Regions from separate parts of the Curtobacterium sp. NPDC098951 genome, predicted to be linked through region 2. Evidence: predicted binding sites of a transcription regulator. Region 2 holds the regulator's gene; each other region holds the start of a gene.
What was found. The regulator HrcA, encoded in region 2, represses chaperone genes, less so after heat shock. The targets are predictions, from matches to a motif close to TTNGCACTCGNNNNNNNCGAGTGCNAA.
Positions count from the first base shown of each region.

Region 1: a site for HrcA is predicted at 2,810-2,836, ahead of groL (chaperonin GroEL). Genes of this name have one in related genera too.
Region 3: a site for HrcA is predicted at 3,757-3,783, ahead of ACIQUC_RS09245 (Hsp20/alpha crystallin family protein). Genes of this name have one in related genera too.

Region 1 covers NZ_JBIWAG010000003.1:610,319-617,974, forward strand. The annotation lists gene ACIQUC_RS11960 (GNAT family N-acetyltransferase) at 1-131, shown strand, start outside; gene ACIQUC_RS11965 (DUF2332 family protein) at 131-1,201, shown strand; gene ACIQUC_RS11970 (DUF3263 domain-containing protein) at 1,296-1,625, shown strand; gene ACIQUC_RS11975 (LytR C-terminal domain-containing protein) at 1,622-2,203, shown strand; gene ACIQUC_RS11980 (cold-shock protein) at 2,426-2,629, shown strand; gene groL (chaperonin GroEL) at 2,879-4,498, shown strand; gene ACIQUC_RS11990 (hypothetical protein) at 4,819-5,751, shown strand; gene ACIQUC_RS11995 (sensor histidine kinase) at 5,840-7,552, opposite strand; gene ACIQUC_RS12000 (response regulator transcription factor) at 7,633-7,656, opposite strand, start outside.
Region 2 covers NZ_JBIWAG010000001.1:210,391-218,046, forward strand. The annotation lists gene ACIQUC_RS00970 (ATPase) at 1-1,478, opposite strand, end outside; gene ACIQUC_RS00975 (cation:dicarboxylate symporter family transporter) at 1,653-3,041, shown strand; gene ACIQUC_RS00980 (HAD family hydrolase) at 3,176-3,877, opposite strand; gene hemW (radical SAM family heme chaperone HemW) at 3,906-5,123, shown strand; gene ACIQUC_RS00990 (DUF4870 domain-containing protein) at 5,125-5,523, opposite strand; gene hrcA (heat-inducible transcriptional repressor HrcA) at 5,631-6,647, shown strand; gene dnaJ (molecular chaperone DnaJ) at 6,678-7,656, shown strand, end outside.
Region 3 covers NZ_JBIWAG010000003.1:68,203-75,858, reverse strand. The annotation lists gene ACIQUC_RS09265 (response regulator transcription factor) at 1-600, opposite strand, end outside; gene ACIQUC_RS09260 (sensor histidine kinase) at 597-1,925, opposite strand; gene ACIQUC_RS09255 (SDR family NAD(P)-dependent oxidoreductase) at 2,163-2,849, opposite strand; gene ACIQUC_RS09250 (hypothetical protein) at 2,948-3,256, opposite strand; gene ACIQUC_RS09245 (Hsp20/alpha crystallin family protein) at 3,268-3,699, opposite strand; gene ACIQUC_RS09240 (helix-turn-helix domain-containing protein) at 3,826-4,476, opposite strand; gene ACIQUC_RS09235 (APC family permease) at 4,473-5,990, opposite strand; gene ACIQUC_RS09230 (APC family permease) at 6,195-7,656, shown strand, end outside.

The DNA of each region.
Region 1 (7,656 bases), on a different contig from region 2:
TGCACGCCCAGGAGTACGTCGCCGGGCTCTACGAACGCCACGGCTTCAGCCGCTTCGGGGAGCCGTACGACGAGGCCGGCATCCGGCACGTCGGCATGCACCGCCCCGGTGTCACCCCGACCGGGCGCTGATGGACACCCGCGCCCGGTACGCCGCCTACGCGGACCGCATCGCTCCGACGTCGCCGACGTACGCCGCGTGGGCGCGTTCGCTCGACGACGGGGTGGTCGCCGCGCTCGCCGAGGTCCCGGAGTCGAAGCGGCAGCCGGAGCTCCTCTTCGCGGTCGCCCGCCGCCTGGGTGCGGACCCGGCCGACGCCGGTGCGCTCCGCACGCTGGTCCGGGAGGCGCGACCCGCCCTGGTCTCGGCCCTCGCCTCCGCAACGGTGCAGGCGAACGACCCGCGACGCCTCGCCCCGGTGGTTCCCCTCTTCGCGGCGCTCGCCGCGCGGGTCGGCGGTCCGCTCGGCCTCGTCGACGCCGGTGCGGCGGCGGGGCTCTGCTCGATCCCGGACCGGGTGACGCTCGACTACGTCGTCCGCACCGACGCCGATCGCGCCCCGCGGCGAACCGTGCACCCCGGAACGACGGGGCGCGGTGTCCGGCCGGGGGCGCGGACCGCGGTCGTCCGGATGCACACCGCGCCCGGGGAACCCGCCCTGCACCTCGTCGCCGAGGCCCGCGGGGCCGTGCCGGCTCCGGCAGCGGGTCCGATCGACGTCCGGGCGCGTGTCGCCCTCGACCCGAACCCGATCGACCTGGCTCGACCCAGGGCGTTCGACCGGCTCGTCGAGGCCGTCCCGCCCGAGGCGACGGACCGCACCGCCCTGATGCGCGAGGCGCGGCGCGCGACGCTCGCCGTGCCTCCCGTCCGCATCCGGGGCTCCCTGCCGGGCGACCTTGACCGTGCACTCGACGCCCTGCCGGACGACGTCACCCCGGTCGTCCTGACCACCGGGACGCTCGTGTACGTCCCCGGGGCGGACCGCCAGCGCGTCGTCGACCGCATGCGTGAACGCGGCGTGCACTGGATCGCGCTGGAACGCACGGGGATCCTCGCCGGGGTCGCCCGGACCCTGCCGGACGACGTCGACCCCGCCGATCCGGGCGCGTTCGCGACCGCGTCGCTCGACGGTGTGGCCGCGGCCGTCTCCGATCCCTTCGGGGTCCGCGTCCGGTGGCTCGCCGACCCGAACCTGTGACCGGTCTTCGCGACAGTCCAGCGGCGTGCCAGGGTCCGGATGCCCTCCACCCCTACGATGTGCGAGACCCGCCCTGACCGCGATCGGAACCGCAGTGACCGCCACACCCGCCCACGAGCGCAGCGCTGACCAGCTCAGCGCCGACCCGCTCAGCGAGCTCGCGAGGCACGTGCTCGCGTTCGAGCAGGAGCGGGCGCGGCACGACCGCACGAAGGAAGCGGAGATCCGGGTCGAGTTCGACATGTCGCCGGCTCGGTACTACCAGGTGCTGAACCGCGTGATCGACTCGCCGGCGGCGCTCGCGTACGACCCGCAGCTGGTCTCCCGGCTGCAGCGGCTCCGGTACGCGCGCACCAGTGCCCGGGCAGCGCGCACCTTCGTCGCGCCCGGCCCAGCACCCGAAGGACGTGAAGAGGAACGATGACGACGAGATACCCCCGAGACCGGTTCGACGACGTCGCCGACGGCCCGCGGGTCGGGGCGCACCGTGGGGCGCAGCGGCGGGGACGCGGCTGGATCGCGTTCGCGTGGGCGGCCCTCGCCACCGGTGTCATCGTCGCGATCGGCGTCGGGGCGCTCGCGCTGCTGAACGGCACCTACTCGTTCGACAGCGCCGGATCGCCGTCCGCGTCGGCCTCGGCGTCGGCGTCCGCCTCGGCGAAGCCGTCGGCATCCGCGTCCTCCCCGGCGTCCCAGGCCCCGGCGGCGGCGACCCCGGCCGACCAGGGCGCGACGACGCTCGTCGTGCTGAACGGCACGTCGACGACCGGCCTCGCGGCGAAGGGCAGTGCGGCGCTGACCGCTGCCGGGTGGAAGGTGACCTCGACCGGTGACGCCGGCACGACCGGGACCACCGCGACGATCGTCTACTACCAGCAGGCGGCGCAGGCCACCCTGGCCCAGGGGATCGCGAAGTCGCTCGGGGTGACGGCCGTGCAGCAGTCGGCGGCGTTCCCGAACGCGGACATCAGCGTGGTGCTCGGCGCGGACTACGCCGGCTGATCGGTCCGGACGCATTCCGTCGGTCCCGACGCATTCCTGGGTGCGTTCTCCGGACGATTGATCGTGCATTTGTGACGAGTGTGTTTCCGGCACGTTGATTCTTGTCGGAATCGACGTTGAACAACGTCACACCTCTTGCCCTGTCGGCATTGTTCGGCAAGAGTCGTGCCGGGACGGCGACAGCGCCGTCCGCATCAGCACCACCGCAGGGAGCAAGAGATCATGGCCAACGGAACCGTGAAGTGGTTCAACGCCGAGAAGGGCTTCGGCTTCATCACCGTCGATGGAGGGGGCCAGGACGTGTTCGTGCACTACTCGGCAATCGACATGTCGGGTTACAAGGTCCTCGAGGAGGGCCAGGCAGTGACGTTCGACGTCGGCACCGGGGCGAAGGGGCCGCAGGCCGAGTCCGTCCGTCCCGCCTGAGTCCGAACCACCGCGAACGCGTCGTCCCCACCGGGGCGGCGCGTTCGTCGTGTCGGGACCGGTGCGTGACGCGCCGCTCGCGCCGGGGCCGGCGTGTGACGGGCCGGTGCGTGTCCTGGGAACTCGACCCGCGCCTCCCGGCGGTGTTGCACTCGACCCCTGCGAGTGCCAGAATCGGCGTTGGCACTCGCTCACGCTGAGTGCCAGCACGACCCCCATGACGACGTCCGGGAGGGACGAGAAACTCACATGGCTAAGATCATTGCTTTCGACGAGGAGGCCCGCCGTGGCCTCGAGCGCGGCCTGAACATCCTGGCTGACGCCGTGAAGGTGACGCTCGGCCCGCGCGGCCGCAACGTCGTCCTCGAGAAGAAGTGGGGCGCCCCCACGATCACGAACGACGGTGTCTCCATCGCCAAGGAGATCGAGCTCGACGACCCGTACGAGAAGATCGGTGCGGAGCTCGTCAAGGAGGTCGCCAAGAAGACCGACGACGTCGCCGGTGACGGCACGACCACCGCGACCGTCCTCGCCCAGGCCCTCGTCCGCGAAGGCCTCCGCAACGTCGCCGCCGGTGCCGACCCCGTGTCGCTCAAGCGCGGCATCGAGAAGGCCGTCGCCGCCGTCTCCGACCAGCTCCTCGCCAACGCGAAGGACATCGAGACCAAGGACCAGATCGCCGCCACCGCGTCGATCTCGGCCGCCGACCCGACCATCGGCGCGCTCATCGCCGAGGCCATCGACAAGGTGGGCAAGGAAGGCGTCGTCACCGTCGAGGAGTCGAACACCTTCGGCACCGAGCTCGAGCTCACCGAGGGCATGCGCTTCGACAAGGGCTACCTGTCGCAGTACTTCGTCACCGACCCCGAGCGTCAGGAAGCCGTCTTCGAGGACGCCTACATCCTGATCGTCAACTCGAAGATCTCGAACATCAAGGACCTCCTGCCGGTCGTCGACAAGGTGATCCAGGCGGGCAAGCAGCTCCTGATCATCGCCGAGGACGTCGACGGTGAGGCCCTGGCCACGCTCGTCGTGAACAAGATCCGCGGCATCTTCAAGTCCGTCGCCGTCAAGGCTCCGGGCTTCGGCGACCGCCGCAAGGCCATGCTGCAGGACATCGCGATCCTCACCGGCGGCCAGGTCATCTCGGAAGAGGTCGGCCTCAAGCTCGAGAACGCGACGCTCGACCTGCTCGGCAAGGCCCGCAAGGTCATCATCACCAAGGACGAGACGACCATCGTCGAGGGTGCCGGCGACGAGGAGCAGATCGCGGGCCGCGTCCGTCAGATCCGCTCCGAGATCGAGGCGACCGACTCCGACTACGACCGCGAGAAGCTCCAGGAGCGCCTCGCGAAGCTCGCCGGTGGCGTGGCCGTCATCAAGGCCGGTGCCGCGACCGAGGTCGAGCTCAAGGAGCGCAAGCACCGCATCGAGGACGCCGTCCGCAACGCGAAGGCCGCCGTCGAGGAGGGCATCGTCGCCGGTGGTGGCGTCGCGCTCATCCAGGCGTCCGTCGTGCTCGACACCCTCGAGCTCGAGGGTGACGAGGCGACCGGTGCGAACATCGTCCGCGTCGCGATCGACGCGCCGCTCAAGCAGATCGCGCTGAACGCCGGTCTCGAGCCTGGTGTCGTCGCCGCCAAGGTCCGCGAGCTCGAGTCGGGTCACGGCCTCAACGCCGCGACCGGTGAGTACGTCGACCTCGTCGCCGCGGGCATCATCGACCCGGCCAAGGTCACGCGCTCGGCGCTGCAGAACGCTGCGTCGATCGCCGGTCTGTTCCTCACGACCGAGGCCGTCGTCGCCGACAAGCCCGAGAAGTCCCCGGCCATGCCGGCCGGCGACCCCACGGGTGGCATGGACTTCTAGTCCGTCGTTCCGGAAGGGCCCCGCACGCTGCGCGTGCGGGGCCCTTCCGCGTGCGCGGGGTGGGGGTGGGGGGGGGGGGGGGGGCGTGCGGGTGCGTGTGCGGTGCGCGGGTGCCGGCCGGCCGTTGCACCGAGCGGCCGAAATACGTCACGCTCGGGGCGCTCCGGCGGCGTATCTCGCCCGCTCGGCGCTCAACGCGCGGCGCGTCCTGCCCGCCCGGTCCGCGGGTTCCTCACGCACAGGAGGCGCGGCCCGGCGGTTCTCCACAGGTTGCGGTTCCGAGAGCTCACGCCGAGCGCCTCGTCGAGACGATTGAGCGCATGCGTGATGCTTCCCGTCTTCCGGATCCGTTCCGCCATGCGCCGTTCCGTGTGCGGGACGCCCTCGCGCGGCACGTCCCTGCCGGCCGACTCCGCCGACGCGACCTCGAATCGCCCGTGCACGGTGTGCGCACCCGGGCGGGCTCGGCCACCAGTCGGATCGATGCGATAGCCGTGGTGCTCCGAATCGATCAGCACTTCAGCCACACGAGCGCCGCGGTCATCTGGGGTGCCCCGTTGCCGTCGGCTGTCCGGGAAGGGCCGGTCCACGTCACCTCGACCTCGGACACCGCGATGCGCCGCAACGGAGTGGTGGGCCATCGCTCCGCAGCACCGGACGTCCGGCAGCGTGGCGGCAAACGGGTGAGTGCGCCGGCGCAGGCCTGGTTCGAGTGCGCCGGGATCCTCGACCTTGTCGATCTCGTGGTGCTCGGCGACCACTTCGTGGGGCGGAGTGGACTCTCGACCGTCGATGAGCTGGCGAATGCGATCCGGCCTGGTGCGCGGGCGTCTCGAGCGGCACGCGCAGCGCTGGCCCTGGTCCGTGTCGGTGCAGAGTCAGCGATGGAGACGCGCTTCCGGCTCGCTGTGGTCCACGCGGGATTCGCCGAGCCGCAGCTCAACATCGACGTCCTCGATGAGGCCGGTGTCTTCCTCGGACGAGTCGACATGGCGTGGCCGGAGTACCGGATCGCACTGGAGTACGACGGCGACCACCACCGGGAGCAGGAGACCTTCCGGCACGATCAACGCCGCCGCAACGGCTTCGAGGTGAACGGGTGGCTCGTGATCCACGTCACCGCCGCGGATGCCGCGCGCCCGGCTGTCATGTTCGAGCGACTGCAGCAGGCGTTCGTGCTGCGAGCGGGCGGGACACGCCGCAACCTCGATGCCGAGCGGGCGCTTCTCGCCGATTCGGAGCGCCGAGTGTGACGTATTTCGCCCGCTCGACGACGCGTGCCGGCGGGGCGGGGCGGGGCGGGTGCGGTGGGCTCGGGCCCGGGCCCGCGCGGCGCCCGCGTCAGGCGCCGGCGGGCGCGGGGGCCGCGGGCGGGGTGTAGTCGCGGGGGAGCAGGGGGAGCCACACGCGGAAGGTCGCGCCGCCGCCCTCGGTGTCGAACACCTCGACCGAGCCGTTGTGCGCCGCGACGATGCCCGAGACGATGGCGAGACCGAGCCCCGAACCACCGGTGTCCCGGGCCCGCGAGGTGTCGGCACGCCAGAAGCGCTGGAAGATCTTGTCGCGCAGCTGCGGCGGGATGCCCTCACCGTGGTCGATCACGTCGATGTGGGCCATCCCACGCTCGTCGTCCACGCCGATGCCGATCTCGATCGGGTCGTCCTGCTCGGTGAACCGCATGGCGTTGCCCATCAGGTTCGTCACGATCTGACGGATCTTGTTCTCCTCCGCCAGGACGATCGGCGGACGCTTCGGCAGCACGACCGTGGGCAGCGGCGTCGTCTCGTCGGTCGGAGCGGACACGCCGTCGACGCCCATCGCGCGGGTCCGACGAGCGCGCAGGCGGGCGATCGTCTGCCGCGAGAACGCGATCGGCCCCGTCGTGTTCGCCGAGCTGGGCGACGCCGGGGGCCCGTCGACCGAGCCCGGAGCCAGTGCCGGCGCGGACCGGACCGCGTGCGGCACGCTCTCGCCGGTGACGGAGTCCTCGACGAGCACCTGGATCTCGCGGTCGGGGTTCGAGGCCATCGTGTCGAGCGCGGAGTCGCGGGCGATCGCCACGAGGTCGACCGGCCCGAGCTCGAGCGGCTTCGACTCGTCGATGCGGGCGAGCTGCAGCAGGTCCTGCACGAGGAGACCCATGCGCTGGGCCTCCTTCTCGATGCGGTCCATCGCCTGGGCGACGTCCTCTTCCTTGCGGAGGGCACCCATCCGGTAGAGCTCGGCGTAGCCCCGGAGCGACACGAGGGGCGTGCGGAGCTCGTGCGAGGCGTCACCGACGAACCGGCGCATCTGGTCGATGGTGCGCTGCCGGTCCTCGAACGCCGAGTCGATGCGCTCGAGCATGGAGTTCAGGGACCGGTTCAGTCGACCGACCTCGGTGTTCGGGGTGTCGGCTTCGAGACGCTGGTTGAAGTCCCCGGCGGCGAACCGGGCCGCGGTGTCCTCGACGTCGCGCAGGGGGTCGAACGTCGCCGTGACGAGCAGTCGGGTGAGCATGGCGCCGAGCAGGATCACCGAGATGCCGAACCCGAGGAAGATCACGGTGAACCGGGCGATCGTCTGGTCGGTGTCGGCGCTCGACACCGCGACCAGGACGTACCCGGTCTGCGTGGTGCCGCTCGACTGGTCCTGCAGCGACGCCGGGATGACCTGGGCGCGCCACTCGTGGTCGTGCTGGCTGTCGTAGAGCGAGAACCGGACGCCGCTCTGCGCCGCGGCCGCGAAGTCGAGCTGCCGGATGTCGGGCCGGCTCGAGGCCTTCGTCTGGCAGATGCGGTCGCTGCCGGCGTTGTACGCGGCGACGTAGGCGCTCTGCGAGAGCACGACGGAGAGCTTGCAGTACTGCTCGCCGTCGCTGATGTTCTGGCCTTCGAGCTGCTCCGTGGTGTTCTTCACGCTGGTGTCGAGCTGGGCCATCAGGTACGTCGACAGCACCGTCATCGTGCCGAGCCCCGCGACGAGCAGCCCGAGCGCCACCAGGAGCACCGTGATCCCGGTGATCTTGGTGCGCAGGGAGATCCCGTCCCACCAGCGGCTCATTCTCGTGTGCATGCTTCCCCAACGATAGACAGCGGTCGCCCGGTGAAACCGGACGACCGCCGTGAAGTCGAGCCCCGAGGAGCCCGGACGCGCTACGAGGCCTTGGAGGCCTTCAG
Region 2 (7,656 bases):
ACGACGAAGCGGGTGGGGTCGCGGTGCACCTCGACCGTGCCCTGCGCCTGGTCGACGACGGACCGGACGAGGGCGAGGCCGATGCCCCGCGTCGACGGCACGCCCGGGGCCGGTGCGAGCGCCGGGGCCGGGGCCGGTGCCGGGGCCGCGGCGGGGCCCGGCTCGCCGTGGGGGTCCTCGGTCGCCACCGGCTTCGTGCTCCAGCCCCGGTCGAAGACCCGCGCCAGGTCCGCGTCGGCGATCCCCGCCCCGCTGTCGACGACCTCGATCTCGAGCGCCGCCGCACCCGCGGGGGAGCGGCCCGCCGACGCGGCCGATCGCCCGCCCAGCGGCGCGCCCGACCGCCCGCCAGACCGCCCACCCGCCAGCCCGCCCGACCGCCCGGTCGCCGAGCGCACGCCGTCGTCGACGCGGGCCGACCGCGTGTCGCGCACCGCGCCTCCCGGACCGTCCGCCCGACGGACCGCCACCCGCACCCACCGGGGTGCCGGACCGGATGCCGCCGCGTCCAGCGCGTTGTCGACCAGGTTCCCGACGACGGCGACCAGGTCCACCGGCCGTACGGCCGGCACCGGCACGTCCGGCTCGACCTCGGCGCGCCACCCGACGTGGCGTTCTGCTGCTTGCGAGGCCTTCCCGAGCAGGAGCGCCGCGACGGTGCGGTCACCACCGTGGACGTGGTCCACGAGGTGCTGTGCGTCCCGGGCACCCTCGGTCAGGAGCGTGACCGCCTCGTCGCTCCGGTCCAGCTCGATGAGCGTCACGGCGGTGTGCACCCGGTTCGCGTGCTCGTGCTGCTGCGCGCGCAGTGCCTCACCGAGGGTGCGCACCGACTCGTACGAGGCGACCGCGTCGCGGACCGCTCCCGGCGGCAGGTCGCCGAGGACGCGCCTGGTCGACCGTCGTGCCACCAGCGCGGACAGGACGCCGGCGAGGAACACGGCCGCGGCGACGAGCACGGCGAACGGCAGCCGTTCGGCGACCGCTGCGCCGATCCGGTCGACCGTGACACCCGTCGCGACCCAACCGACGACCCGGCCGTCGGCGCGCACCGGCACGATGGTCCGGACGGACGGTCCGAGCGTGCCGGTCGAGCGCTCGGTGAGTGACCGCGGCGTGCTCGGGATGGTCCCGATGTAGTGCCGGCCGACCTCGTCCGGGTCGGGATGCGTCACGCGGATCCCCGCGGCGGTCATGATGGTGACGAAGGCGGCGCCACTGGCACGCTCGGCCCGCGTCGCGACGGGCTGCAGGGTCCTGGAGGCGCGGCTCGGCTCCTCCTGCAGGGCCGCGACGGTCCTCGGGTCGGTCGCGAGCCCCGTGGCGACGGCGCGCGTGACGCTCGCCGCCCCGGTCTCGGCCGCCCTGCGGGCGTCGAGGACGAGCAGCAGCGCGAGCAGGGCGCTGACGAGCACGACGGCGGCGGTCACGACGAGGAAGACACGGCCGGCGGTGCTGCCGGTCGGAGGACGGCGCACGGCGGCGCGCGTGCGGGGCGACCGTGCGGCAGCGGTGCGCGCCGGGGTGCGGGGGCCGCCCATGGTGTCCTCCAGACGTCGGTGTCCTGCGACCAATTCGACCACAACTCGCGTGCGGGTCGGTGCCGGCACGATGCTGTCCGGCGGACGACGACGTCCCCGAAGGAGGCAACGATGGCTCTCGACCGCACGGTCAGCCCCCGGCGCACGGGCTCCGCCCGTCGGCGCCCGGCACCGCACACCTGGCTCTACCTGTCCGTGATCGCCGCCGTGGTGCTCGGCGCACTCGTCGGGCTCGTGTTCCCCGCGTTCGCGCAGACGCTCAAGCCCCTCGGGGACGGCTTCGTCGCGCTCATCCACATGATGATCGCGCCCATCATCTTCTGCACGATCGTCGTCGGGGTCGGGTCCATCGCCAAGGCGGCGACGGTCGGGAAGATCGGTGGCCTCGCGCTCGGGTACTTCCTCGTGATGTCGACCGTCGCGCTGGCGATCGGCCTGGTCGTCGGCAACCTCGTGCACCCCGGTGACCACCTCGACATGCGGGGCTCGACCTACCAGGCGACCGGCGAGGCGTCGTCCACCCACGAGTTCGTGCTCGGGATCATCCCGACGAGCCTGTTCTCCGCATTCACCGACGGCAGCGTGCTCCAGGTGCTGTTCGTCGCCCTGCTCGTCGGGTTCGCCGTGCAGCGGATGGGCGTCCGCGGCGAGCCCGTGATGCGCGTCGTGCGGAAGCTGCAGGAGGTCGTCTTCCGGATCCTCGGGATGGTGCTGTGGGTGGCCCCGGTCGGCGCCTTCGGTGCGATGGCGGCGGTGGTCGGTGCGACCGGTGCCGGCGCGATCGCGAGCCTCGGGCTCCTGATGGTCGCGTTCTACGTCACCTGCGTGCTGTTCATCGTCGTCGTGCTCGGCTCACTGCTCTGGGTGGTCGCGCGCATCAACGTGCTGCGGCTCGTGCAGTACCTCGGCAAGGAGTACCTGCTCATCGTCGGGACGTCGTCGTCGGAGTCCGCCCTGCCCCGACTCATCGCCAAGATGGAGCACCTCGGCGTCGCGAAGCCGGTCGTCGGCATCACGGTCCCGACCGGGTACTCGTTCAACCTCGACGGCACCGCGATCTACCTCACGATGGCGTCGCTGTTCATCGCGAACGGCATGGGCGAGCCGATGAGCGTCGGGGAGCAGATCGGGCTGCTCGTGTTCATGGTGATCGCGTCGAAGGGCGCCGCCGGGGTGAGCGGGGCCGGGCTCGCCACCCTGGCCGGGGGACTGCAGGCCTACCGTCCGGACCTCGTGAACGGTGTCGGCGTGATCGTCGGCGTCGATCGCTTCATGTCCGAGGGACGTGCGCTGACGAACTTCACCGGCAACGCCGTGGCGACGATCCTGGTGGGCCGGTGGACGCGGCAGTTCGATGCCGAGCGTGCGCGCCGGGTGCTCGCCGGGGCGCTGCCGTTCGACGAGTCGGCGGTGCAGGGGCACGACGGCCACGACGGGGGCGAGGACGCATCCGCCGCCGAGGCCGAGCGGGAGCGCGAGCCGGAGCGGGTCTCCGTCTGACCGCGGGGCCAGCGGGCCGGCGGGGCGGCGGGGCCGGCGGGGCGGCGGGGCCGGCGGGGCGGCGGGGCCGGCGGGGCGGCGGGACCGCCGCCGCGGCCTGGCCGGGGCCCAGGCCGGGCCGCGGCCGCGGCCGGTCAGCCGACCGGGCGGAGCGGCGGCAGCGCGGCGATCGCGTCCTCGATGAGCCGGGCGTCCTCGACGCAGTCGCGGGCGATGGTCACGGCGCTGGTCGCCCGGAGCGCCTCGACGTCGTACACGCCGGTCGCCACCGCGAGGAACGGGATGCCGACCGCGTCCGCCGCCTCGCCGTCCCGCGGGGTGTCCCCGACGATCACGGCCCGGGTGCCGGCGAGTGCCTCGGCCGCGCGCGCGGTCACCCCGGTGCGCTCGACCTCGGTGTCGCCGAAGAACGAGTGGTCCCAGTCGAACGCGTCCACGTCGAAGCCGGCACCCTGCAGCTTGACGCGGGCCCGGTAGGGGGAGTTGCCGGTGAGCAGACCGTTGCGCCAGCCGAGCTCGGCGAACCGCCGGACGAGACCGATCGCGCCCGGCGCCGGACTGCGGCGGTCCCCGGACACGTGCCGCTCCTCGGTCAGGTCGCGCAGGTGCCGGCTCACGGTGGGGATGAGCGTGTCGTCCAGGTCGTGCGCCCGGACGTGCTCGGCGATGAGCCCGGCGTCGGTGCGGCCGTGCTGGTGACCGACGCGCAGGACGAGGTCGCGGCCGATCGCCCGCTCGAGCGCGAGGTGGTACAGGTTGCCCGGCGACGAGGCGTTCAACACGAGGGTGCCGTCGATGTCCCACAGCACCGTGGTGGGGACGGTGTGGTGCTCCATGCCTCCATCATGACGGACAATGGAGTCCATGCCGAGTGCTCTCCCGATCGCCGACCCCGCACCCGCGGACGGCCTGATCACCCCGGCGTCCGGTGCCGGCGACGTCCCCTTCGGCGTGTACGTGCACGTGCCGTTCTGTCGGGTCCGCTGCGGCTACTGCGACTTCAACACCTACACGGCGTCGGAGCTCCGCGGGGTCCGTCGGGACGACTACGCCGGACACGCGGTGCGCGAGATCGAGTGGGCCGCGAGCGTCCTCGACCGCTCGGGCGTCGCCCGTCGACCGGTGTCGACGGTGTTCTTCGGCGGCGGCACCCCGACGATGCTGCCCGCCTCCGACCTGGTGATGATCCTCCGCGCGATCGACGACACCTGGGGGATCGTGCCCGGTGCCGAGGTCACGACCGAGGCGAACCCCGACTCCGTGGACGAGGACGCGTTGCGGACCCTCGCCGACGGCGGCTTCACCCGGGTGAGCTACGGCATGCAGTCCGCGGTGCCGCACGTGCTCGCGACGCTCGACCGGACGCACGACCCCGAGCGCGTGCCCCTCGTGGTGGACCTCGCGAAGCAGCAGGGCCTCGACGTCTCGCTCGACCTCATCTACTCGACGCCCGGCGAGTCGCTCGACGACTGGCGCACCTCGCTCGACGCGGCCCTGGCGTGCGAGCCGGACCACGTGTCGGCCTACTCGCTCATCGTCGAGGAGGGCACCGCGATGGGCCGGATGGTCGCGCGCGGCGAGCTGCCGGCGCCGGACGACGACCTCGCGGCGGACATGTACGAGCTGGCGGACCGGGTCCTCGGTGACGCCGGCTACGCCTGGTACGAGGTCTCGAACTGGGCCCGCGGCGACCAGCACCGGAGTCGGCACAATCTGTCCTACTGGACGGGCCACGACTGGTGGGGCGTCGGCCCCGGCGCGCACTCCGCGGTGGCCGGCACCCGCTGGTGGAACGTGAAGCACCCGGCCGCGTACGCGAACCGGGTGCTGGCGGGAGAGTCGCCCGCGGCCGGACGCGAGACCCTCGACGCCGAGACCCGGTACGTCGAGCGCGTGCTGCTCGCCGCGCGGGTGCGCGGTGAGCTCGCGACCGGCGAGCTGGGCCAGGAGGCGCGGGGCCGGGTGGCCGGCCTCATCGCACGTGGACTCGTGGACGGGTCGGCCGCGGTGCGGGGACGGATCGAGTTGACCCTGCAGGGACGGCTGCTCGCGGACGCGGTGGTCCGCGAGATGCTCGACTGAGCTACTGCTTGATGAACTCGATCGAGAGCGGGTAGCGGTAGAACTGCCCGCGGTTCGCCGCGATCGCCGCCTGGATCCCGAACACGATCGAGAGCACCCAGGCCGCGAGGATGATCAGGACGCCGATGCCGAGGAACGACGTGATCGACCCGACCGCGTACGCGATCGCCATCGTGATGTGGAAGTTCAGCGCCACGCGCGTGTGCTCGCGGACGAACCCGCCGCGGTCGCGCAGGACCAGGTAGGCCACCAGCGGCGCGATGAAGTTGAAGAAGATGCCGCCGATGTGCGTGAGCGTGGCCCAGAGGCGCTGGTCCTCGGGCGACATCGGCTGCGGCGGGGTGTACCCACCGGGGTACTGCGGGCCGCCGGGCTGCTGGGGCTGCTGTCCGTAGGTCATGCCCGAAGCGTATCCGTCGGCTGGGGAGAAGTCCCGGTCGGTCGGCGGTCGGGCGTAGGATCAGCAGTCGACACGTCCGAGTGCCAGTACGAGTGGAAGGGGTCCGGGTGGTCAGCGAACGCAGCCTCGAGGTCCTCAAGGCCATCGTGCGGGACTACGTCGCCTCGCGCGAGCCGGTCGGTTCGAAGACGATCGTCGAGCGGCACGCGTTCGGGGTCAGCGCCGCCACCATCCGCAACGACATGGCCCAGCTCGAGGACGAGCAGCTCATCGCGGCCCCCCACACCTCGTCCGGTCGGGTCCCCACCGACAAGGGGTACCGGGTCTTCGTCGACCACCTCGCGGGTGCCCGGCCGCTGTCGAGCGCCCAGCGGCACGCGATCGAGACGTTCCTCGGTGCGCCGAACGACCTCGACGAGGTCCTCGGCCGGACCGTCCGGCTGCTCAGCCAGCTCACGAACCAGGTCGCCCTCGTGCAGTACCCCTCGATGGTCCGTGCACGGGTGCAGCACGTCGAGCTCGTCCGTCTCGGCGACAACCGCCTGATGGTCGTGCTCATCACCGACACCGCCCGGGTCGAGCAGCGCGTCGTCGAGACCGACGTCGCGCTCGACGAGACCGCGCTCACCGAACTCCGTGCCGTGGTGAACGGCGCGAGCGTCGGCCTGCTCCTGCAAGACGTCGCGGCGGCGCTCCGCGCAGTGCCGCAGCAGATCCGTCCGGACGTCCAGCCCCTGGCCGGGGTCGTCGTCGCGACGCTCATCGAGCAGGTCGCCGCCAACCGGCAGGACCGCCTGGTGATGGCCGGCGCGGCGAACCTCGCCAAGAGCGAGCAGGACTTCTCCGGCGGCCTCTTCCCCGTGCTCGAGGCGATCGAGGAACAGGTGACCCTGCTCCGGTTGTTCGGCGAGATGCAGATCGACGACGGTGTCGCGGCCCGGATCGGCGTGGAGAACGCCGAGTACGGGCTCGACGCGACGAGCATCGTCGCCGGCGGGTACCTCGCCGGCGGTGAGCTCGCCCGTCTCGGCGTGCTCGGGCCGACCCGCATGGACTACGGCACGAACATGGCCGCCGTGCGCGCCGTCGCACGGTACCTGTCCAAACTCCTGGGCGAACATTGACCGATCCGAACCCAACCGACTGAGGGATACGTGGCAGACCACTACGACGTCCTCGGCGTCCAGCCGGACGCCTCCGATGCCGACATCAAGAAGGCGTACCGCCGTCTGGCGCGCGAACTGCACCCGGACGTGAACCCGAGCCCGGACGCGGCCGAACGGTTCAAGGACGTCACGCACGCCTACGACGTGCTGAGCGACCCGGAGCAGCGCCGCCGGTACGACGCCGGCCCGCAGGCCGACAGCCCGTTCGGTGGCGGCGCCGCCGGCGGCTTCAGCGACATCTTTGACGCCTTCTTCGGCGGGGGTGCCGGCGGCGGACGCGGCAACGGTCCGCGCAGTCGCGCCGAGCGCGGGCAGGACGCCCTGCTGCGCATCGACGTCGACCTCGACGAGGTCGTCTTCGGCACCCACAAGGACGTCGAGGTCGACACGGCCGTGCTCTGCGAGACCTGCGGCGGGTCCTGCTGCGCGCCCGGCACGACCCCCCGCACGTGCGACATCTGCGGCGGGACCGGTCACATCCAGCGCCAGGTCCGCTCGCTCCTCGGCAACGTCGTGACGAGCGCGCCGTGCGGGACCTGCCGCGGGTACGGCACCGTCATCCCGAACCCGTGCCCGACGTGCCAGGGCCAGGGCCGCATCCGTGCCCGCCGCACGGTGCCGGTGGACGTCCCCGCGGGCGTCGACTCCGGTCTCCGCCTGCAGATGCCCGGTCAGGGCGAGGTCGGCCCGGCCGGCGGTCCCTCCGGTGACCTGTACCTCGAGATCCGGGTCCGCCACCACGACGTGTTCAGCCGCGACGGGGACGACCTGCTCGCCACGCTCGAGGTCGCGATGACCGACGCCGTGCTCGGGACGACCACGACGATCGACGGGCTCGACGGACCGGTCGAGCTCGAGGTCCGTCCGGGCGTGCAGAGCGCCGACGTCCTCGTGCTGAAGGACCGCGGCGTCACGAAGCTGCGCGGCAACGGCCGGGGCGACCTCCGCGTGGGGGTCCAGGTCGTGA
Region 3 (7,656 bases), on a different contig from region 2:
GAGCTTGCCGAGGATGCTCGAGATCTGCGTCTTGACCGTGGACTCCGTGACGAACTCCTTCGCCGCGATCTCGGCGTTCGACAACCCCCGTGATGCCCACCCGAACACGATCCGCTCGCGGTCCGTCAGCGACTGGAACGCCTCGGGCTGGGGTGTCGGGGCACGCTCGACGTCGGCGCCGAAGAGCTGCGAGAGGTCGTTCGGCGCGATCACCGAGTTCCCCTCGTGCACGGCGCGGACAGCGGCGAACAGGAACGGTGGCGTGGTGTCCTTCAGCAGGAACCCGCTCGCGCCGAGCCGGATCGCCGTGGCGGCAGCGGGGTCGAGGCCGAACGTCGTCAGCACGACCACGCGGGGGAGCGGCCCATCGACCGCGCCGGAGAACAGCTGCCGGACGGTCTCGACCCCGTCCGTCCCCGACATCCGCATGTCGAGGAGCATCACGTCCGGTCGGAGCTCGGGGATCCGCGCCAGCGCCTCGGCTCCGTCGGAGGCCTCGCCGACGACGACCATGTCGTCCTGGGCGTCGAGCACGACGCGCAGGCCGGCGCGGAACAGCGCCTGGTCGTCGGTGAGCAGGATGCGGATCGGATCGGTCATCGGTTGGTCCCCCCATGGACGTCGAACGGGATGCGGGCGCGTGCGGCGAACACGTCGTCCAGGACGGCGGCGTCGAACGAGCCGCCGAGTGCGGTGAGCCGGGTGTGCATCCCGGCGAGTCCACGACCCGAGCCGCGGGTGCTCGCGGCCGGGACGACGACCGGGCCGGTGCCGACCGGGACGACGACCGGGCCGGTGCCGACCGGGCCGGTGCCAGCGGTCACGGTGCCTGCGGTCGGGCCGGTGGCCGGGCCGGTGCTCGCGGTCGGGACCAGGTTCTCGACCTCGAGCACGAGGTCGGCGGACCGCCAGGTCTCCCGCACGGTGACCGGCATGCCCGGGGCACCGTGCCGCAGGGCGTTCGTGAGCATCTCCTGCAGCACCCGGCGCGCGGCCGTCCCGCTCGTCGGACCGAGCACCACCGGCTGCCCGCGGACCGCCTGGTCGACGTCGACCCCGGCCTCGCGGATCCCCTGCACGATCTCCTCGAGCGAACCGGGGTCGGTCGCGGCGCCGGAGCCGTCGATGTGGCCGAGCACCTGTCGGACCTCGACGAGGGAGCTCCTGGCGGTGCTCGCGATCGTGGCGCTGACCTCGCGGATCCGGGCCTCGTCGTCGAGGAACGGCACCGAGTCCGCCTGCGCGATGATCACCGCGAGGGAGTGTCCGACGACGTCGTGCACGTCACGGGCGATGTCCGCACGGATCCGCTCGGACTCGGCGACGTCGATGGCGCGGGTCGCGGTGGCCTCGGCCTCGGTCGCGACGGCCTCGGCCCGGGACGCCGCCGCCTCGGCGTCCGCCCGGCGTTCGGACTCGCGGTCGCGCGACCGGAAGGCCCGCACGGCGACGCCGCCGGCCCACACGCCGAGGAGCGCCGTCACCGGAGCTGCCATCGCGAGGAACGCCTGGTCGCGCGGCCCGTTGATGAGCACGAGGAACCGGAAGCCGGTCAGGGCGAGGTAGAGCGTGGCCCCGATGCCGGCCACGAACGCGAGCACGCCGGACACGATGACCTCGGTGCGGGTGCCGACCACGGCCGCGGTGCCGATCACCACGAAGATGGCGAGGTCCACGAGCGACGGCCGTTCACCGCCCCCGACCTGCACGATGCCGAGCACGACGACCATGAGCATCGCCGCCGTCGGCGAGAGACGGCGGAGGGCGATGGCCGCGGCGGCTGCCAGGACCGCGGCGAGGCTCGCGTGCTCGAGCTCGAGGTCGATGGGGAGCAGGAAGACGAACGCCGCGAAGGCCGCCCAGGCCACGTCGACGATGATCGAACGGGTGGCGAGCGGCCGGATGAACGTGCCCCGTTCCGTCACGGCACGATCATCGCACGGGGCGGTCCGCCGCCGTTCACGGGGTCGGCGACATCGCGAGGAGCGCGACGGCGGTCACGACGACGATCGCCGCGCAGAGCATCAGGGTGGCGATCGTGTGCTTGGTCGAGGTGTCCATGCTCCGAGCCTCGCCGACCGCCCGGCGTCCGGCATCGGGCGCGAGGGTGAACGCCTTCATCCCCACGGATGAAGGCGTCTGGTCCGTGCGGACGCGGTCGGTCAGACGGTGATCTGGCCCAGCACGCGGTGGGCGATCGCGATCGACTCACCGGACACCACCGACAGCGGCGACGCGAGGAACGCGACGAGGTCCGCGATCTGCTGCGGGCTCGACTCTCCCGGGGCGCCAGGTCGCACCTCGGCGCTCGGGGCGTCCGTCACCGTCCCCGGGTTGACGACGTTGACCGTGACCCCGGTGCCGGCGGCCTCGTCGGCGAGGTTCTTCGCGATGACGCTCACCGCGGTGTTCCGCAGCGACGCCGTGATGTTGCCCGACAGGTAGGCGTTCTGCCCGCTGATGACCACGACACGACCGAACCCTGCTCCGCGCTGGGCGGGGAGCACGGCGTTGGCGACGCGGAGGAACCCGAGCGCCTTGCCGTCGATCGCGGTGAGGACCTGCTCCGGGTCGGACTTCCTCGCCGGGTCGAGCGTGCCGGCGCTCGGGGCCGCGGTGACGACGAGCGCGTCGATGCGGCCGTGCTGTTCGAGCACGCGGGCCACGCCGGCGTCCACGGAGGCCTGGTCGGCGGTGTCGATCGCGACGCTGTCGGGGGAGTCACCGGCGCTCCGTGAGGCGACGACGACGGTCGCCCCCTCGGCCCGGAGACGATCGGCGACGGCGGCGCCGATGTACCCCTTCCCTCCGACGACGAGCGCGACACGGTTCTTGAGTTCGAGGTCCACGCCGTCACGCTACGCCCGCACGATCCGCTCGGGACGGACGGACGGACGGACGGGAGGCGCGGTGCCGGCTGGCACCGCGCCTCCCGTCGGGTGGGCGGTCACCGACCGATCGTCGTGACCGCGCCCGTGTCGTCCGGCTGTTCCACGCGTGGCGGCGCGAAGACGCCGTCGTACAGGCGGACGGCACTCCACCCGGCGACGAGTCCGGCTGCCCCCAGCACCGCGGCGATCCACGGCACCACCGGGGTACCGGTCCAGGCCCCCGGGGCGGCGACCCACGCGAGGAACACACCGATCGTGCTGCCCGCGGCCCCGATCACGGCGGCCGTCCGCCGGTCGAGGCTCGTGTACGTCAGCGCGATCGTCACGGCGGCGATCGCGGCGAGGGCGTCGACGAGGTCGAACACTGCCGCCGCTCCTACTCTCCGCTGCCGACGGCGAGCTGCTCGCGTCCGCCACCCGTGGTGACGGTGATCTTGCGGGGCTTCGCCGACTCCTTGACGGGGATCGTGACGCTCAGGACACCGTTGTCGTAGCCGGCCGTGATGCGCTCGGCGTCGAGGCCGTCCCCGAGCGTCAGCTGCCGGACGTACGTGCCGGGCTGGCGCTCGCGCGTGAGCCACTGCGAGCCCTCGGGAGCGCCGAGGGTGCGCTCGGCACGGATGGTCAGGACGGACCCGTCCACGTCGATGTCGACGGAGCCCGGGTCGATGCCCGGCAGGTCGACGTCGAGGACGTAGTGGTCACCCGTGCGGTAGAGGTCCATCGGCATCGAGCGGGGCCCCGCGGTGCCGAGGAGGGAGCCGGCGAGACGGTCCAGCTCGCGGAACGGATCGAAGTTCATCGTCATCGGAATCAACTCCTTCGTGTCTGCTGTTGAGTCCCCTCGACTCAACTGCGACATGTTCTAGCACTCGAGCCTGGTGAGTGCCAAAAGAACGCTCGGAGTCCGCTCGGAGCAGCGGATCTGCGGCGGTCAGCCGAGCAGCGGTTCGAGCCGCGAGACCGCGCTCCGCAGCAGCCCGAGCGTCGCGCCGGGCGCCTCGATCCGGGCCGCGGGAGCCGACAGGGTCAGCGCCGCGACGAGCTGCCCGTCCTCCCCGAGCACCGGCAGCGCCAGACACCCGAACCCCGCCGCGAACGCGCCGGTCTGGTGGACGGGTCCGCGACCGCCCGTCGCGTGCAGCCGCCCCATCGCGCTGGCGTCGGGCGTCGCCCGCAGTGCCCGCTCGTCGAGGAGCGGGAAGTCCGGGTCGACGTCGAGGTCGCGGATCCCGGACGCGTCGTAGCGGGCGAGGTGGACGCCGGCCCGCACGGCCGACCGCACGTCGGCGAGCACCGCACGCACGGCGCGGGGGAGCGGCGGGGGCACGGCCGGTGCCGTCACCCCCGCGAGTTCGGCGACCTTGTGCCCGAGGGCGAAGCCGCGCAGGTCTGGCAGCCGCACGAGGTACTCGTCCTCGACGAGCAGGGTGATGAGCCGGTAGGTGGTCGCCCGCGGCATCCCGAGTACGTCGGAGAGCTGCTGCGCGGTGATGCCCGGCCCGGCGCGCGCGACGGCCTCGAGCACCGCGAGGGCGTTCTGGACCGCCTTCGGCTGTCGTGCGCGCAGACCGGGTTCGCTCATCGCACCCCCGTCCCGTGGCCGGGTCCGTCGGTGGGCCGGGAGGCGCGGAGCAGGTCCGCCACGACCGGCACGTCGTACACGGCGCGGCTCCGACCCCGCCGCCACGGCCGCCGACGGGTCACCACGAGGAACACCGCGACGACGGCGGCGACCGACCCGACGGCGAGGACGACCGCGGGCCAGTGCGGCGACGCGGCCTCGACCCCGAGGTAGGTGAGGAGGACGGCGGCGAGCAGCACCCCGGTGGCCGTCGCCACGATCGCGACGCCGGTGGTCAGCTCACCGATCCGCCGCAGGAACGCCGGCGCGGCGAAGCAGGTCAGGGCGTAGGCGGCGAGGTAGCCGAGCGCGGCCACCACGAGCTCGGCCTCCATCAGCGTCCAGGTCGGGATGCCGCTCGCCAGTCCGGCCACCGGCAGCGCCGTGAGGAGGCTGCACGCGAGGACGCCGGCCACGAACGGGGTGCGGAAGCGTGGGGACGCCCGGCCGAGCACGCGCGGCAGCACCCCCTCGCGGGCCATCGCGAACAGGACGCGCACGAGGGCGGTGGTGGACGCGATCGCGCAGGCGGCGAACGACGCGGCGATCCCGAGGTCGAGGGCCCAGCCGATCCACTGCAGTCCGGACGCGTTCGCGAGTTCGTTCACGGGCGAGGCGCTGTCGGCGAGGTCCGCGCCCATCGCCGCGAAGCCGAGCTGCTGCGCCGCCGCACTGGCGAGGTAGAGCACCCCGGCGACGAGGACCGTCCACGAGATCGCGCGCGGGATCGTGGCGAAGGGGCGCCGCGCCTCCACGCCGAGGACCGAGGCGCTCTCGAACCCGACGAACGCCGTGACCGCGAGGGCGGTGCCGACCGCGAACGGCGCGGGTGCCGTCGGGCCGAGCGCCATCGCCGAGGCGTCCACGGGGTGCAGTCGGGCGACCAGCGCCACGATGAGCACCACGATGACGGCGACGGACAGGGTCTCGACGAGCAGGGTCAGGCGGGTCGACACCCGGACGCCGAGCGCGATGACCGCGAACACGGCCGCGCCCATCGCCACGACCACGACGACGGTGACGCGGGCGCTGCCGCCGGCTGCCGGGACGAACCGGGACAGCAGGTAGTCGAGGTAGTAGCCGCTGCCGGTCAGCGAGAACATCGCGATGAAGCCGTACCCGAGGAGCAGCGCCGCCCCCGCGACGACCCCGGCGACCGGTCCGAGGCCGAGCGACACGTAGGTGTACAGCGAGCCCGTGCCGGCGACGCGTCGGACGAACTGGTTCACGGTGCGGCCGACGAGGAACGACAGGGCCATCGCGGCGAGCAGTGACCACGTGGCACCCTGCCCGGCGACGGTCGCGACGAGCACCGGGATCGTGGTGGCTGCGGCCGACGGCGCGACCGCGGACACCGACTGTGCGAGGACGTCGACCGGGCCGACGCTGCGCCGGGAGAGTCCGTCGACGGGGGACCGTGTGCCCACACCCGGCACCCGTGGCGGGTCGGCGATGGCACGGTCGAGCGCGGTCATGCGGCAACGGTACGACCGCGGCGTTGCCCCGGTGTGCCGACGGTGTTTCGCCCGCGTCTCACGCAAACGAGACACCGGCCGCGGGCGCGTCCCATTCGGGCGCGACCGGGTTTCACGCGGGCGGAACGAGGCCGCAACCGCGGCGCGGGACCGTGGTCCCACGCCACCCCGGCACACCCTCCCCACCCGAACCGGAAGGTCACGATGTCCAGCATCACGAAGGACCCCGCCTCACTCGGAGCCGTCCCCGCGCCGCAGCGGACGATGCGCGGCTCGCTCGGCGTCACCGCGATCGTGTTCATGGTCGTCGCGGCGGCCGCACCGCTCACCGTCGTCGGCGGAGCGGCGCCGCTCGGCATGCTCCTCGGCAACGGCGTGGGGTTCCCGTCGCTCTACGCCGTCTCCGCCGTGGTCCTGCTGCTGTTCTCGGTGGGCCTCGCCGCCATGACCCGGCACGTGCCGCGGCCCGGGGCGTTCTTCACCTTCGTCGGACACGGGCTCGGCCGGCCGGCGGGCGCGGGTGCCGCCACCCTGGCGCTCCTGACGTACACGACCATCCAGGTCAGCGTGCACGGCTACATCGGGTACCTGCTCGGCGTGACGGTGTCCGGTCTCGGCGGACCGGACATCCCGTGGTACGTCTGGTCGCTCGTCGTCGTGGCGCTCGTCGGGGTCCTCGGCTACCGGCACATCGACCTGTCGAGCAAGGTCCTCGGCGTGCTGCTCGTCGGCGAGGTCGGGATCGTGCTCGTCCTCGTCGCGGCGATCGTGTTCCGCGGCGGGGCCGACGGCCTGTCCCTCGCACCGTTCGAGCCGACGCAGATCGCGTCCGGGTCGCCCGGCGTCGGCCTGATGTTCGCGATCGCCGCGTTCATCGGGTTCGAGGCGACCGCGATCTTCCGCGACGAGGCGAAGGACCCGGAGCGGACCATCCCCCGTGCGACCTACACGGCCGTCATCGGCATCGGGGTGTTCTACACGCTCGCCTCCTGGGGGCTCGTGATGGCCTGGGGTCCGGACGGCGTCCTCGCCGAGGCCGCGAAGGACCCGGGCTCGCTCATCCTCACCACCGCGGCGCAGTACATCGGGACGGCGGGCGAGGCCGTGCTCAACGTGCTGCTGCTGACGAGCATGTTCGCCTGCGTCCTGTCGTTCCACAACGTCATCACCCGGTACCAGCACTCGATGGCGAACGCCTCGCTGCTCCCCGCGCGCCTCGGCGACGTGCACCACAAGCACGCCTCGCCGCACACCTCGAGCGTCGTGCAGACCGTGACCGCCGCCGTGCTCGTGGTCCTGTTCGCGGTGCTCGGGCTCGACCCGGTGCTGCAGGTGTTCAGCTGGTTCGCCGGCGTCGCCACCCTCGGGGTCGCGATCCTGATGGCCGCGACGAGCCTCGCCGTGATCGTCTACTTCCGCCGCACGCGGACCGACCGCCGTGTCTGGAACACGGTCGTCGCCCCGAGCCTCGGGTTCGTCGGGCTCGTCGCCTCCGCCGTCCTCATCTGGGTGAACTTCCCGACGCTCGTCGGCGACGTCGACGCCTCCGGGGCGAGCGTCTTCGGCGTCGTGAGCACCGTGCTCACCGGTCTCGTCGTGGTCGTCCCCGCCGTCGGCGTGGTGCAGGCGATCGTGCTGCGCCGCCGCAGTCGGAGCCGCTACGAGC